2 regions of the Pseudomonas sp. O230 genome follow, and region 1 is predicted to be linked to the other one. Evidence: riboswitches for the same ligand, from Rfam matches in the RefSeq annotation. Region 1 holds a riboswitch; the other holds the start of a gene.
What was found. A riboswitch is a leader RNA that binds a small molecule or an ion and turns the genes downstream of it on or off. The one in region 1 is predicted to bind cobalamin.
Positions count from the first base shown of each region.

Region 2: it holds a riboswitch for cobalamin, as region 1 does, so the genes downstream of both, cobO (cob(I)yrinic acid a,c-diamide adenosyltransferase) here and cobW (cobalamin biosynthesis protein CobW) in region 1, are expected to answer to the same signal.

Region 1 covers NZ_JBJGXN010000014.1:112,370-118,167, forward strand. The annotation lists gene ACI77H_RS27640 (cobalamin biosynthesis protein) at 25-450, opposite strand; gene ACI77H_RS27645 (CbtA family protein) at 447-1,151, opposite strand; gene ACI77H_RS27650 (CbtB domain-containing protein) at 1,163-1,372, opposite strand; cobalamin riboswitch at 1,492-1,720, opposite strand; cobalamin riboswitch at 1,909-2,122, shown strand; gene cobW (cobalamin biosynthesis protein CobW) at 2,218-3,279, shown strand; gene cobN (cobaltochelatase subunit CobN) at 3,283-5,798, shown strand, end outside.
Region 2 covers NZ_JBJGXN010000002.1:493,671-499,468, reverse strand. The annotation lists gene ACI77H_RS05615 (C40 family peptidase) at 1-121, shown strand, start outside; gene ACI77H_RS05610 (C40 family peptidase) at 342-878, shown strand; gene ACI77H_RS05605 (O-methyltransferase) at 894-1,547, shown strand; gene ACI77H_RS05600 (PQQ-dependent sugar dehydrogenase) at 1,573-2,886, opposite strand; gene ACI77H_RS05595 (hypothetical protein) at 2,955-3,539, opposite strand; cobalamin riboswitch at 3,694-3,928, shown strand; gene cobO (cob(I)yrinic acid a,c-diamide adenosyltransferase) at 4,008-4,619, shown strand; gene ACI77H_RS05585 (cobyrinate a,c-diamide synthase) at 4,616-5,798, shown strand, end outside.

The sequences.
Region 1 (5,798 bases):
ATTGCTCATGATCGAGGGCGAGGATTATCGGGGATTTTGCGCGGCGCAGGCCAATGCCAGGGTGGCCTGAGCATATTTTTGTCGCGAAATGAGCAGTTTTGCCGGCGCCTGGGCCAGTTGTTCGGCAAGGGCGAGGGCGGCACTTTCTGCTACGCCATAGCAGCCGGTGCGTTCGAAGGCGATGTCCGAGCGGTGGCTGAGTCGCGGTTGAAAACCGGCCAGTTGTTCACTGCTGAAGTACGTCAGCGGCAGTTCGAGTTGTGCAGCGAGTTCGATCAGGCCAGGTTCATCACGCTTCAGGTCGATGCTGGCCAGGGCCTTGATCTGGTGAAGTTTGATGTGATGCGCCTGTAACGCCTGATCGAGTAACGCCCGCAGCGTGCTGACAGGGCAGCCGCGCTGGCAGCCCAGGCCGACCACTAACGTCGGCGCTGTGCGGGTGTTGGTCATGCGTGGTATTGGCCATCGCTTTTGCGGCGGAACAACCAGGCGCTGATCAGGCCCAGAGCCAGCCAGAATCCCATGTTGGTCAGCTGCGAAGCGATTTTGAACTGGGTTTCCAGGGCTTCCGGTGCAAGCATCGAGTGCACTTGCGGTTGCGGTGCGCCGATCACGTGTGGAACCGCCAGAATGGCCACGCCGAGAATCTTCATCAGCCAGTGACGGCTGAATACGATCAGCGCGATGCCAACCGCAGTGGACGCTGCGGTGCCGATCCACCAGATTTGCCGTTGTGCCAGATCCGCCGCCGTTGTGCCTGGCAGTTCCGGTGGCAGACCGAGGGTTGGTGCGAGGACGAAAGTTGCGTAACCGGCCAGGCCCCAGAGCAGGCCCTGGGAGGTTTTGGTCGGTGCGCGCAAGGTGTAGAGGCCAGCGAGCATCAGCGCAAAACCGACGGCAACCACCAGGTTGCCACCCGTGGTGGACAGCACGCGCTGCCAGCCGTCTTCCGGCTCCCAGGCTTCGGCGTCGTGGGTGTGAGCGGCGGCACCGGCGGCGTGTTCATGAACTGCAACAGCGGCCGGCTCGGATTTTTCGTAAGTCTCGGCCTGCAGAATCAGTGGAGCGACCCAGAAACTTTGCAGCAGGGTCAGCAACAGGGCGGCCAGCAGCCCGGTGAAACCTGCGGTTTGCGCAATACGCTTGATCATGTCAGCAGGTCTCAATGGCACGGGAAAGCGGAGCTGTGACGGGTATCGTGTGCGGCATTGTGCACCGCTTCGATGTGTGAGAAACCGGCAAAGTACACCAGGCACGCGCCCAGGATCGACGCACAAACGGCGGCGGTCAGGCGTTGAGCCAGGGTGGCAGGGGTGGTGCTGGCGGAGCTCTTATCGGTACTGCTCGGGCCGGTGCTGCTGATGATCGACATGGCGCTTCCCTCTGGTCTGTCAGCGGGTGAATAGAGCGCATGGAAGACCCCTGCGAATCGGGCTCGCAGAGGTTCAAACAGCGCCCGCCCACCGCGGGTTTGTTATTCAGTGAACGTAATCGTCACTTTGTGTTGCGGGCCGGTCTCCGGGCTCACGAGGGGCTTGGGCGTCAGCCGAAACCTGCAAGAACCACCTTCCCATACCAAACTGCTGGCACAGTGGATTTGATTCTTCGCTCGCTTACCGTTGCGGGGGCAGCACCGGACTGACATGGCTTTGAGTAAAGCACATGATTCACCGGTTTCCCGTTTCACCCTGTGAAGGGCACCCGTAACAAGGTGTGTAGGAGAGCATGGGCGGGGGTTGGGCGTCAATTGGCAGGGGTTCTCAACTCGAGACCGGTGCGCGCCCTTCGCGAGCAAGCCTGCCCCTACATTTTGGAATGCGCTCCCGGGTGGGAGCGGGCTTGCTCGCGAAGGCGGCATTCCTGCCTCTGCAGATCTCAAGCGAACATTGACCCGCCCCAAGACGATGCGTAGCCTTGAGCATTCGAGGTTCTCCGGCGTCTGCCGGAGCTAAGAAGGGAACGCGGTCGATGCCGCGGCTGCCCCCGCAACTGTGAACGGTGATGTTCGCTGCCACGCCACTGCACGCTCCAGCCCTGGAGCCCGCGGGAAGGCGCAGCCAACGCCAGTCTCGCGACAGGCACACCGTCAGCCAGGAGACCTGCCTCGATACGAATTCTCACTACAACCGGGCGGGGTGATCCGGTGGCGAACTCTTCCGCGCGCCTGTCGTTGCGGTCGTCGTCCCGTACGCCCGCCACCTTGCCAAAGGGCATCCGATGAAAACACTGGCCAAACTCCCCGTCACCATCGTTACCGGCTTCCTCGGCTCGGGCAAAACCACCTTGCTGCGGCACATGCTCGACAACGCGCAAGGCCGCCGCATCGCGGTGATCGTCAACGAGTTCGGCGAGCTGGGCATCGACGGTGAAATCCTCAAGCAGTGCTCGATCGGTTGCACCGAAGAAGAAGCCAACGGCCGCGTCTACGAACTGGCCAACGGCTGCCTGTGCTGCACCGTTCAGGAAGAATTCTTCCCGGTGATGCGTGAACTGGTAGCCCGTCGCGGCGACCTCGATCACATCCTGATCGAAACCTCGGGTCTGGCCCTGCCAAAGCCGCTGGTTCAAGCCTTCCAGTGGCCGGAAATCCGCAGTGCCTGCACCGTTGACGCGGTGATCACCGTGGTCGACAGCCCAGCCGTTGCCGCTGGCACTTTCGCCGCGTTCCCGGATCAAGTGGACGCCCAGCGCAAACTCGATCCGAACCTGGATCACGAATCGCCGCTGCACGAGTTGTTCGCCGACCAACTGGCCAGCGCCGATCTGGTGATTCTCAACAAGGCCGACCTGATCAGCCCTGAAGACCTGGCCCGCGTGCGCCTGGAAGTCGCCGAAGAGTTGCCACCGGCAGTCAAAGTCATCGAAGCCAGCAGCGGTCGCCTGCCGCTGGACGTGCTGATCGGTCTCGGTGCCGGCTCCGAAGAACACATCGACAGCCGTCACAGCCATCACGATCACCATCATGAAGGCGAAGATGACCACGATCACGACGCGTTCGACTCCATTTCCATCGAACTGCCGCAAGCCGATGAAAGTTTGCTGATGGACGCGCTGACTCAACTGGTGGTCAAGCACGGCATCCTGCGGGTCAAAGGATTCGCGGCGATCCCGAACAAACCGATGCGCCTGTTGATTCAGGGCGTGGGCACGCGTTTCGACAAGCATTTCGACCGTCAGTGGGGCGCCGACGAAGCGCGCACCACGCGTCTGGTGTTGATCGGCCAGGAACTCGACGCCGCGCAACTCGAAGCGCAACTGCGCGCCGCGCTCAGCGTTTAACCCATGCACCTGCTCAGGACCCAGCCCGGCGGTTTCGTCTCGGATGACAACATCGCCGACCTTGGACAAACCCCCGCCGAACTGGTGATCCTGTGCAGCGGCGATTCCAGCCTTGCGCTGCTCGCCGAAGCCGCGCAGCAGTTGCCGGACGATTATCCGAGCGTGCGTCTGGCCAACCCGATGCAGGTGCAGAACCACGCCTCGGTCGACTTGTATGTCGACGAAGTGCTGCGTCATGCCAAGGTGATTTTGATCTCGTTGCACGGCGGCATCGCGTATTGGCGCTACGGCGTCGAGCGGTTGGTCGAGTTGTCCGAGCGCGGGGTGCAACTGATTCTGGTGCCCGGCGATGATCGCCCGGACCCGGAGCTCAGCGACCTGAGCACGGTGGTTGCGCAAGACCGCGACCGGCTCTGGCATTACCTGCGCCAGGGGGGCATGGCCAACGCCCTCGACCTGTTTCGCTGCCTGGCCAATCGCTGGCTGGATCGCGACTATGCGTGGGCCGAACCGCAGACCCTGCCGCGCACCGCGATCTACCACCCGCAAAAAAGCCCCGCCGCACTGAAAGATTGGCACGCCGACTGGCAGGCCGGTCAACCGGTGGCGGCGGTGCTGTTTTACCGCTCGCATTTGCAGGCGGCGAACACCGCGTTCATTGATGTTTTCTGCCAGCGTTTGCAAGCGGCGGGGTTGAACCCCTTGCCGATTGCCGTGGCCAGTTTGAAGGAGCCCGGCTGCCTGACGGTGGTCGAGGACTGGCTGGATGAAGTCGACGCCTCGGTGATTCTCAACACCACCGGTTTCGCCCAGTCCAGCCCGGAAGCGCCGCACTTGCGGCCGTTCCGACGCAATATCCCGGTGATCCAGGCCATCTGCGCCCAGGACAACGAACCCGGTTGGCGTGCCAGCGAGCAGGGCCTCGGGCCGCGGGATCTGGCGATGCACATCGCGCTGCCGGAACTGGACGGGCGGATCATCAGCCGGCCGATCAGCTTCAAGGATCTGGCATGGCGCAGCGAGCGTAGCCAATCCGATGTGGTTTGCTACCGGCCTGCACCTGAGCGCATGGATTTTGTCGCCGAACTGGCGCGGCGCTGGATCGATCTGGCGCGGGTGCCGAACCGCGAAAAACGCATCGCCCTGATCCTCGCCAACTACCCGACCCGCGACGGTCGTATCGGCAACGGCGTCGGCCTCGATACACCTGCCGCCGCGTTGAACATCCTCCGTGCGTTGCGCGCGGAAGGTTATCCGTTGCCCGCCGAACTCCCGGACAGCGGCACCGCGCTGATCCAGCAATTGCTCGGCGGCGTTAGCAACGACCTCGACACCCTCGACCAGCGTCCGTGTCATCAAAGCCTGGCGCTGGACGACTACAACTCGATGTTCGACGCCTTGCCCGAGGCCAACCGCCACGCCGTGCTGGAGCGCTGGGGCACGCCCGAAGGCGATCCGATGTTTCGCGGCGGGCGGATGATGATCGCCGGGCTGCGATTCGGCCTGACCTTTGTCGGCATTCAACCGGCGCGGGGTTATCAGGTGGACCCGAGCGCGGTCTATCACGACCCGGACCTGGTGCCGCCCCACGGTTATCTGGCGTTTTACTTCTGGTTGCGCAACACCTACGGCGCACACGGCGTGATCCACGTCGGCAAGCACGGCAACCTCGAATGGCTGCCGGGCAAAGGCGTCGGGCTGTCGGAGAATTGCTGGCCGGACGCGTTGCTCGGGCCGCTGCCGAACATCTATCCGTTCATCGTCAACGACCCGGGCGAGGGCGCCCAGGCCAAGCGCCGCACGCAAGCGGTGATTATCGATCACCTGATGCCGCCGCTGACCCGCGCCGAAACCTACGGCCCGCTCCGCAACCTCGAACTGCTCGCCGACGAATATTACGAAGCGCAATTGCTCGATCCGCGCCGCGCCCGTGAATTGCAGCGCGACATTCTGCAACTGGTGCGCGACACGCACATCGACCGTGAACTGCAATTGGACGAGAAGCTCGACAGCGACGCCGATGCAGCCATTTGGCTGCCGCGTCTGGACACCTATTTGTGCGACTTGAAGGAGTCGCAGATCCGTGATGGCCTGCACATCTTTGGCGAGTCGCCGAGCGGGCGTCTGCGCATCGACACGTTATTGGCGCTGCTGCGGATTCCACGTGGCGATGGCCGTGGCGCGCAGTCGAGTCTGCTGCGGGCGTTGGCCAAGGCGTTCGAGTTGGGTTTCGATCCGCTGGATTGTGCATTGGCCGATCCGTGGACCGGTGCGCGTCCTGATGAACTGCAATCGATCAGCGATGAAGTCTGGCGCACGGCGGGGGATGCCCGTGAACGTCTGGAGTTGTTCGCCGCTCAACTGATCTCGCAAGTTTTGAGTGCCAGCCCTAAACCCTGTGGGAGCGAGCCTGCTCGCGAAAGCGGAGTTTCAGTCGACATTGATTTGCCTGACACACCGCTTTCGCGAGCAAGCTCGCTCCCACAGGACGCAAACTGGATTGAGGTGAAGGCCATCCT
Region 2 (5,798 bases), on a different contig from region 1:
CAGCCGCAAAAGCGGTGGTGTCCGGGTCGATAGCCTGGGCGACAGCTACTGGAGCAAGACCTTCATCGAAGCCAAGCGCGCACTCGCGATGGCCCCGACCGTGGTCACGGCACGCAAGTAATTGCCTGGCCTGTCGCCACATCAGTGGCGACAACGACGTCTCTGCAACAGAGAAGGCGGACAGTTTGTAAGGCGAACTTAAAGTCTTACTTGAAGTTTGCCGCGTACCCGCTAGAATCCTGATCTATTATTGATGGCAAACCGCCTGCGTCCTGCGCAGGCGGTTTTCTTTTCTGCCTTTCCGGTGGAAAAAGCCGCAGCCAGATCAGGATGTTCTGCTTATGACGATGTCGGCCCGCCTCGCTCTCATGTTTTTCGCCGCGCTGCTCAGCGCCTGCGCCAGCCGCACGCCGCCACCTGCGCCGGTGGCTCGCGCGCCGATTGTTTTCGGTTCTTCCCAGGCTTTCTCTCCCGAAGCAGAAGACGTGCTGTTTCGCGCGTTGGGGCTGGTGGGCACGCCTTATCGCTGGGGCGGCAATACGCCAGATTCCGGGTTCGATTGCAGTGGCCTGATCGGTTATGTCTACCGTGACGTCACCGGAATTTCCCTGCCGCGCACCACGCGCGAGATGATCAGCATGCAGGCAGCCAATGTCGGCAAGGAAGGTTTGCAAACCGGTGACCTGATTTTCTTCGCCACCAATGGCGGTTCTCAGGTCAGCCACGCCGGGATCTACGTTGGCGAAGGCCGCTTCGTTCATGCGCCAGCCACGGGTGGCACGGTGAAGCTCGACAGCTTGTCCAAGGCGTATTGGCAGAAAGCCTACCTGAGCGCCAAGCGTGTTCTGCAACCCGAGCATTTGGCGCGCAACCCCTAGTTCGCAGAGGTCGTCATGACCGCACGTACACTCAATCTCGACGATTCCCTGTATCAATACCTGCTCGACGTTTCCCTGAGGGAAACGCCGCTGCTCAAGCGTTTGCGCGAGGAAACCCAGGCGCTGCCGATGGCGCGCTGGCAGGTGGCGCCGGAGCAGGGGCAGTTCCTCGCCTTGCTGGTGAAACTCACCTGCGCCAGGCGCCTGCTGGAAGTTGGCACCTTCACCGGTTACAGCGCGTTGTGCATGGCGGCGGCTTTGCCGGATGACGGCTCGCTGATTTGCTGTGATATCCCCGGCGACTACAACGCCACGGCGCGCCGCTACTGGCAGGAAGCAGGCGTCTCTCATCGTGTTGACCTGCGCCTGGCGCCCGCGCTGGAAACCCTGGCTCAGTTGGATCAGCCCGGACAATTCGATTTGATGTTCATTGATGCTGACAAGGCTAACTATCCTGCCTACCTGGAGCACGCGCTGCGTCTGCTGCGCGTTGGTGGTCTGGCGGTGTTTGATAACACCCTGTGGAGCGGGCGGGTGCTGGAGCGCAATCCCGAGAGTGAAGACACCCGAGCCATCCAGGCACTGAATCTCGCCTTGAAGGATGACTCGCGCGTGGATCTGTCGCTGTTGCCGTTGGGCGATGGGTTAACGCTGTGCCGCAAGCGCTAAACGCTGAACCCTGTGGGAGCTGCGGCTATTTAGTTGCCGACACCCGCCACACCTTGTTCCCCACGTCATCCGCCACCAGCAAATCGCCCTGTTGATCAATCACCACGCCCACCGGCCGGCCCATGGCATCTTCGTCTTTATTGAGGAACCCGGTCAGCACATCAACCGGCTGCCCGGTCGGTTTGCCGGCACTGAACGGCACGAAAATCACTTTGTAACCACTGTGCGGCTTGCGGTTCCACGAACCGTGCTGGCCAATGAACGCGCCGTCCTTGAATTGCGCTGGCAGCGTGTTGCCATCAGCAAACGTCAGGCCCAGTGATGCGGTATGCGGGCCGACCGCGTAGTCCGGTGCGATAGCCTTGGCCACCAGGTCCGGGTTTTGCGGCTCGACGCGAAAGTCGACGTGCTGACCGTAATAACTGAACGGCCAGCCATAGAATGCGCCGTCCTTGACCGAGGTGATGTAGTCCGGCACCAGGTCGCTGCCGATTTCATCCCGCTCGTTGACGGCCGTCCACAACGCGCCGCTCTGCGGTTCCCACGCCATGCCGTTGGGATTGCGCAGGCCTGAGGCGAAGATCCGATGGTTGCCGGTGGCGCGATCCACTTCCCAGATCGCCGCGCGACCTACTTCCTGGTCCATGCCGTTTTCGGCGACGTTGCTGTTGGAGCCCACCGTGACGTAGAGCTTGCTGCCGTCCTTGCTGGCGATGACGTTTTTGGTCCAGTGGTGATTCAGCGTACCCCCCGGTAGATCGACCACTTTGATCGGCTGCGATTTGATAGCCGTGTCGCCGACTTCATAGTGGAAACGCAGTAAGCGGTCCGTGTCAGCGACATACAGGTCATTTCCAACCAGCGTCATGCCGAAGGGCGAATTGAGGTTTTCCAGAAACACCGAGCGGGTTTCGGCGATGCCATCGTGGTCCTTGTCGCGCAGCAACGTGATGCGGTTCGGACTCGGGACGCCCGCACCGGCGCGGCCCATGACTTTCTTCATGACCCAGCCTTTAACGCCTTTGCCATCGTCGGGTTTGGGTGGCGCATTGGTCTCGGCGACGAGCACATCGCCGTTTGGCAGCACGTACAGCCAACGCGGGTGATCGAGGTTTTCAGCAAAGGCCGCCACTTGCGTTCCCGCAGCGGCCACAGGTTTCACACCGTCCGGCCAGCCGATCGCCGGGGCGATGTTCACAGTCGGGATCAGGGTCTTGTTCGGTTCCGGCAGTTTGGGTGACGGGCCGGTGCCGTCGGAGACTTGCAGGCTGGATGTTTCACCGCAGGCGGCGAGCCCTCCGGCGAGAGCGATGATGAGAACGAGCTGGGGCTTGCGCATGCTGATCTTCCCTATAAATGCAGTGACCTGATCAGTAGAGAAGCGCAAGCCCGCGATGGTTCAACCACTCAGCCACGAGCTTCCTTGAACAGCACGGCGATACCGGGGTGATAGTTGCCCGCTTCGTTGCGCAACTTGCGGTAGGCGTAGGGGAAATACCAGGCGACAGCGCAGGTGTGTTCCTTTTGCAGGTCGTCGACCATGTCCTGCAGTTCTTCCGGGGTGGCGCCGTGCTGGGCCTTTTGCGGCGCGACGAACAGGCAGCCGAGTTTCAGGTCGCTGGCGTAGCTGATGCGCTTGGCGTCGCTGGTGATATCGGCCAGGGCCTGTGTCAGGTTCAGGCCGTTGACCCGTGGCCAACGCTGCGTGACTTGAAGGTAGGCGCGTTCTTCGCTGGTGGCAATGAACAGGTCGGCGCGGGCGTTGCGTTCGCCTTCCTCGTTGTGTTTGCGGGTGGGTGTCTGTTGAAGCGTGACCATTTCCGCCATCCACGCGGCGGCCGAGAGCAAGCCTAGGTTGGCTTTTTCGTCGTACCAGTAAGGCGTGTCGTTGTCGCCGCGCACCGCGTTGTAGCGGTCGATACAGTCAAACCAGCGCTCCAGCACCGGGCGCAGGAATTCCAGCTTCGGATTGCTGATGATCATGCCTTGCATGTGGCTCACCCTTGTTATTGTGTTGTCAGGTTGTGGCGCTTTGATATCACTGCTGAGAGCGTGGCACAAGATTGGCGTCATTTTATTGATCAGTGGCAGTTATTCGCCCAGCGGCGCCCCGGCTTTAATTGACGCTCCACCCCCAACCCTCTAACCTTCGCGGCTTGTTTCAGGTGCTCTGTGACGTCGGTCGACAGAGTGAAACAGGGAAGCCGGTGAGTGCGTTCATTCGATGAATGAAGAACCACGATCCCGGCGCTGCCCCCGCAACGGTAAATGAGTGAAGACTGCGCCTTGAGCCACTGTGTCGATCATCGATATGGGAAGGCGCGCAGTCAGGCCAACGCCGCTCATGAGCCCGGAGACCGGCCTGATCCATCCAGCGGCATCACGGTGGGCGATGCCAGGCTTCTTGCCGTCTATTCTTGTGCCTGCCCGCCGTTATCCAGCCTCAACGGAGAGCTCCCCATGACTGATACCCCCGATCGTGACGAACGCCATCTGGCGCGCATGCTGCGCAAAAAAGCCGTGATCGACGAACGCATCGCCAACTCCCCGAATGAATGCGGCCTGCTGCTGGTGCTGACCGGCAACGGCAAAGGCAAAAGCAGCTCGGCGTTCGGCATGCTCGCCCGCTCGTTGGGCCATGGCATGCAGTGTGGCGTGGTGCAGTTCATCAAGGGGCGCAACAGCACGGGCGAAGAGTTGTTCTTCCGGCGTTTCCCGGAGCAGGTACGGTTTCATGTGATGGGCGAGGGTTTTACCTGGGAGACCCAGGATCGCCAGCGCGACATCGCCGCCGCCGAAGCGGCGTGGGAAGTGTCCCGCGAACTGCTACGCGATCCCTCGATCGGCCTGGTGGTGCTCGATGAACTGAACATCGCCCTCAAGCACGGTTACCTCGATCTCGATCAGGTGCTCAGTGACTTGCAGGCACGTCCGCCGATGCAACACGTGGTCGTCACCGGTCGCGGCGCCAAGCCGGAAATGATCGAGCTGGCTGACACCGTCACCGAAATGGGCGTGATCAAGCATGCGTTCCAGGCCGGGATCAAAGCGCAAAAAGGCGTCGAGCTGTGAATCAACCACGTCATTGCCCGGCGGTCTTGATTGCCGCGCCGGCCTCCGGACAGGGCAAGACCACCGTCACCGCTGCGCTGGCCCGTTTGCATCGCAATCAGGGGCGCAAGGTCCGCGTGTTCAAATGCGGCCCGGACTTTCTCGATCCGATGATTCTCGAGCGCGCCAGCGGTGCACCGGTGTATCAACTGGACATGTGGATGGTCGGCGAGCAGGAAAGTCGTCGACTGTTGTGGGAAGCCGCCGGTGAAGCGGATCTGATCCTGATCGAAGGCGTCATGGGGCTGTTCGACGGCACGCCGTCGAGCGCTGACCTGGCGCGGCACTTCGGTGTGCCGGTGCTCGGGGTGATCGACGGCACGGCGATGGCGCAGACCTTCGGCGCGCTTGCGTTGGGGCTGGCGAAGTATCAGCCGGACTTGCCGTTCGCCGGGGTGCTGGCCAACCGCGTCGGCACCTTGCGGCATGCGCAATTGCTAGAAGGCAGCCTCACTGAAGGTTTGCGCTGGTACGGCGCCTTGTCCCGGGAAACCGGGATCGAATTGCCGAGTCGGCACCTCGGTCTGGTTCAGGCCAGCGAGTTGAACGATCTCGATCATCGCCTCGACGCAGCCGCCAACGCGCTGGCCAGCAGTTGCGAGGTCGCGCTGCCACCGGCGGTCGAATTCGCCGCGCCGGATGTGATCACTGCCGAGCCGTTGCTCAAAGGTGTGCGCATCGCCGTGGCCCGTGATGAAGCCTTCGCCTTCACCTACGGCGCGAGCCTGGATCTGCTGCGAGCCATGGGCGCCGAATTGTCATTTTTCTCGCCGATCCGCGACACGCAATTGCCGGCGGCTGACAGCCTCTATCTGCCGGGCGGCTACCCGGAATTGCACCATGTGGCGCTGTCACGGAACAGTCAAATGCTCAACGCCATTCGCGCTCACCACGCGGCGGGCAAACCATTGCTGGCCGAGTGCGGCGGCATGTTGTATTTGCTCGATTCGCTGACCGACGTCGAAGGCACGCGCGCTGAGCTGGTCGGTTTGCTTCGCGGTGATGCGGTGATGCAAAAGCGCCTGGCGGCGCTGGCGTTGCAGGCGGTCGAGTTGCCGGAAGGTTCGCTGCGCGGGCACACCTATCACCATTCGCTGACCAGCACTGAACTTGAGCCTATTGCCCGTGGCCTCAGCCCGA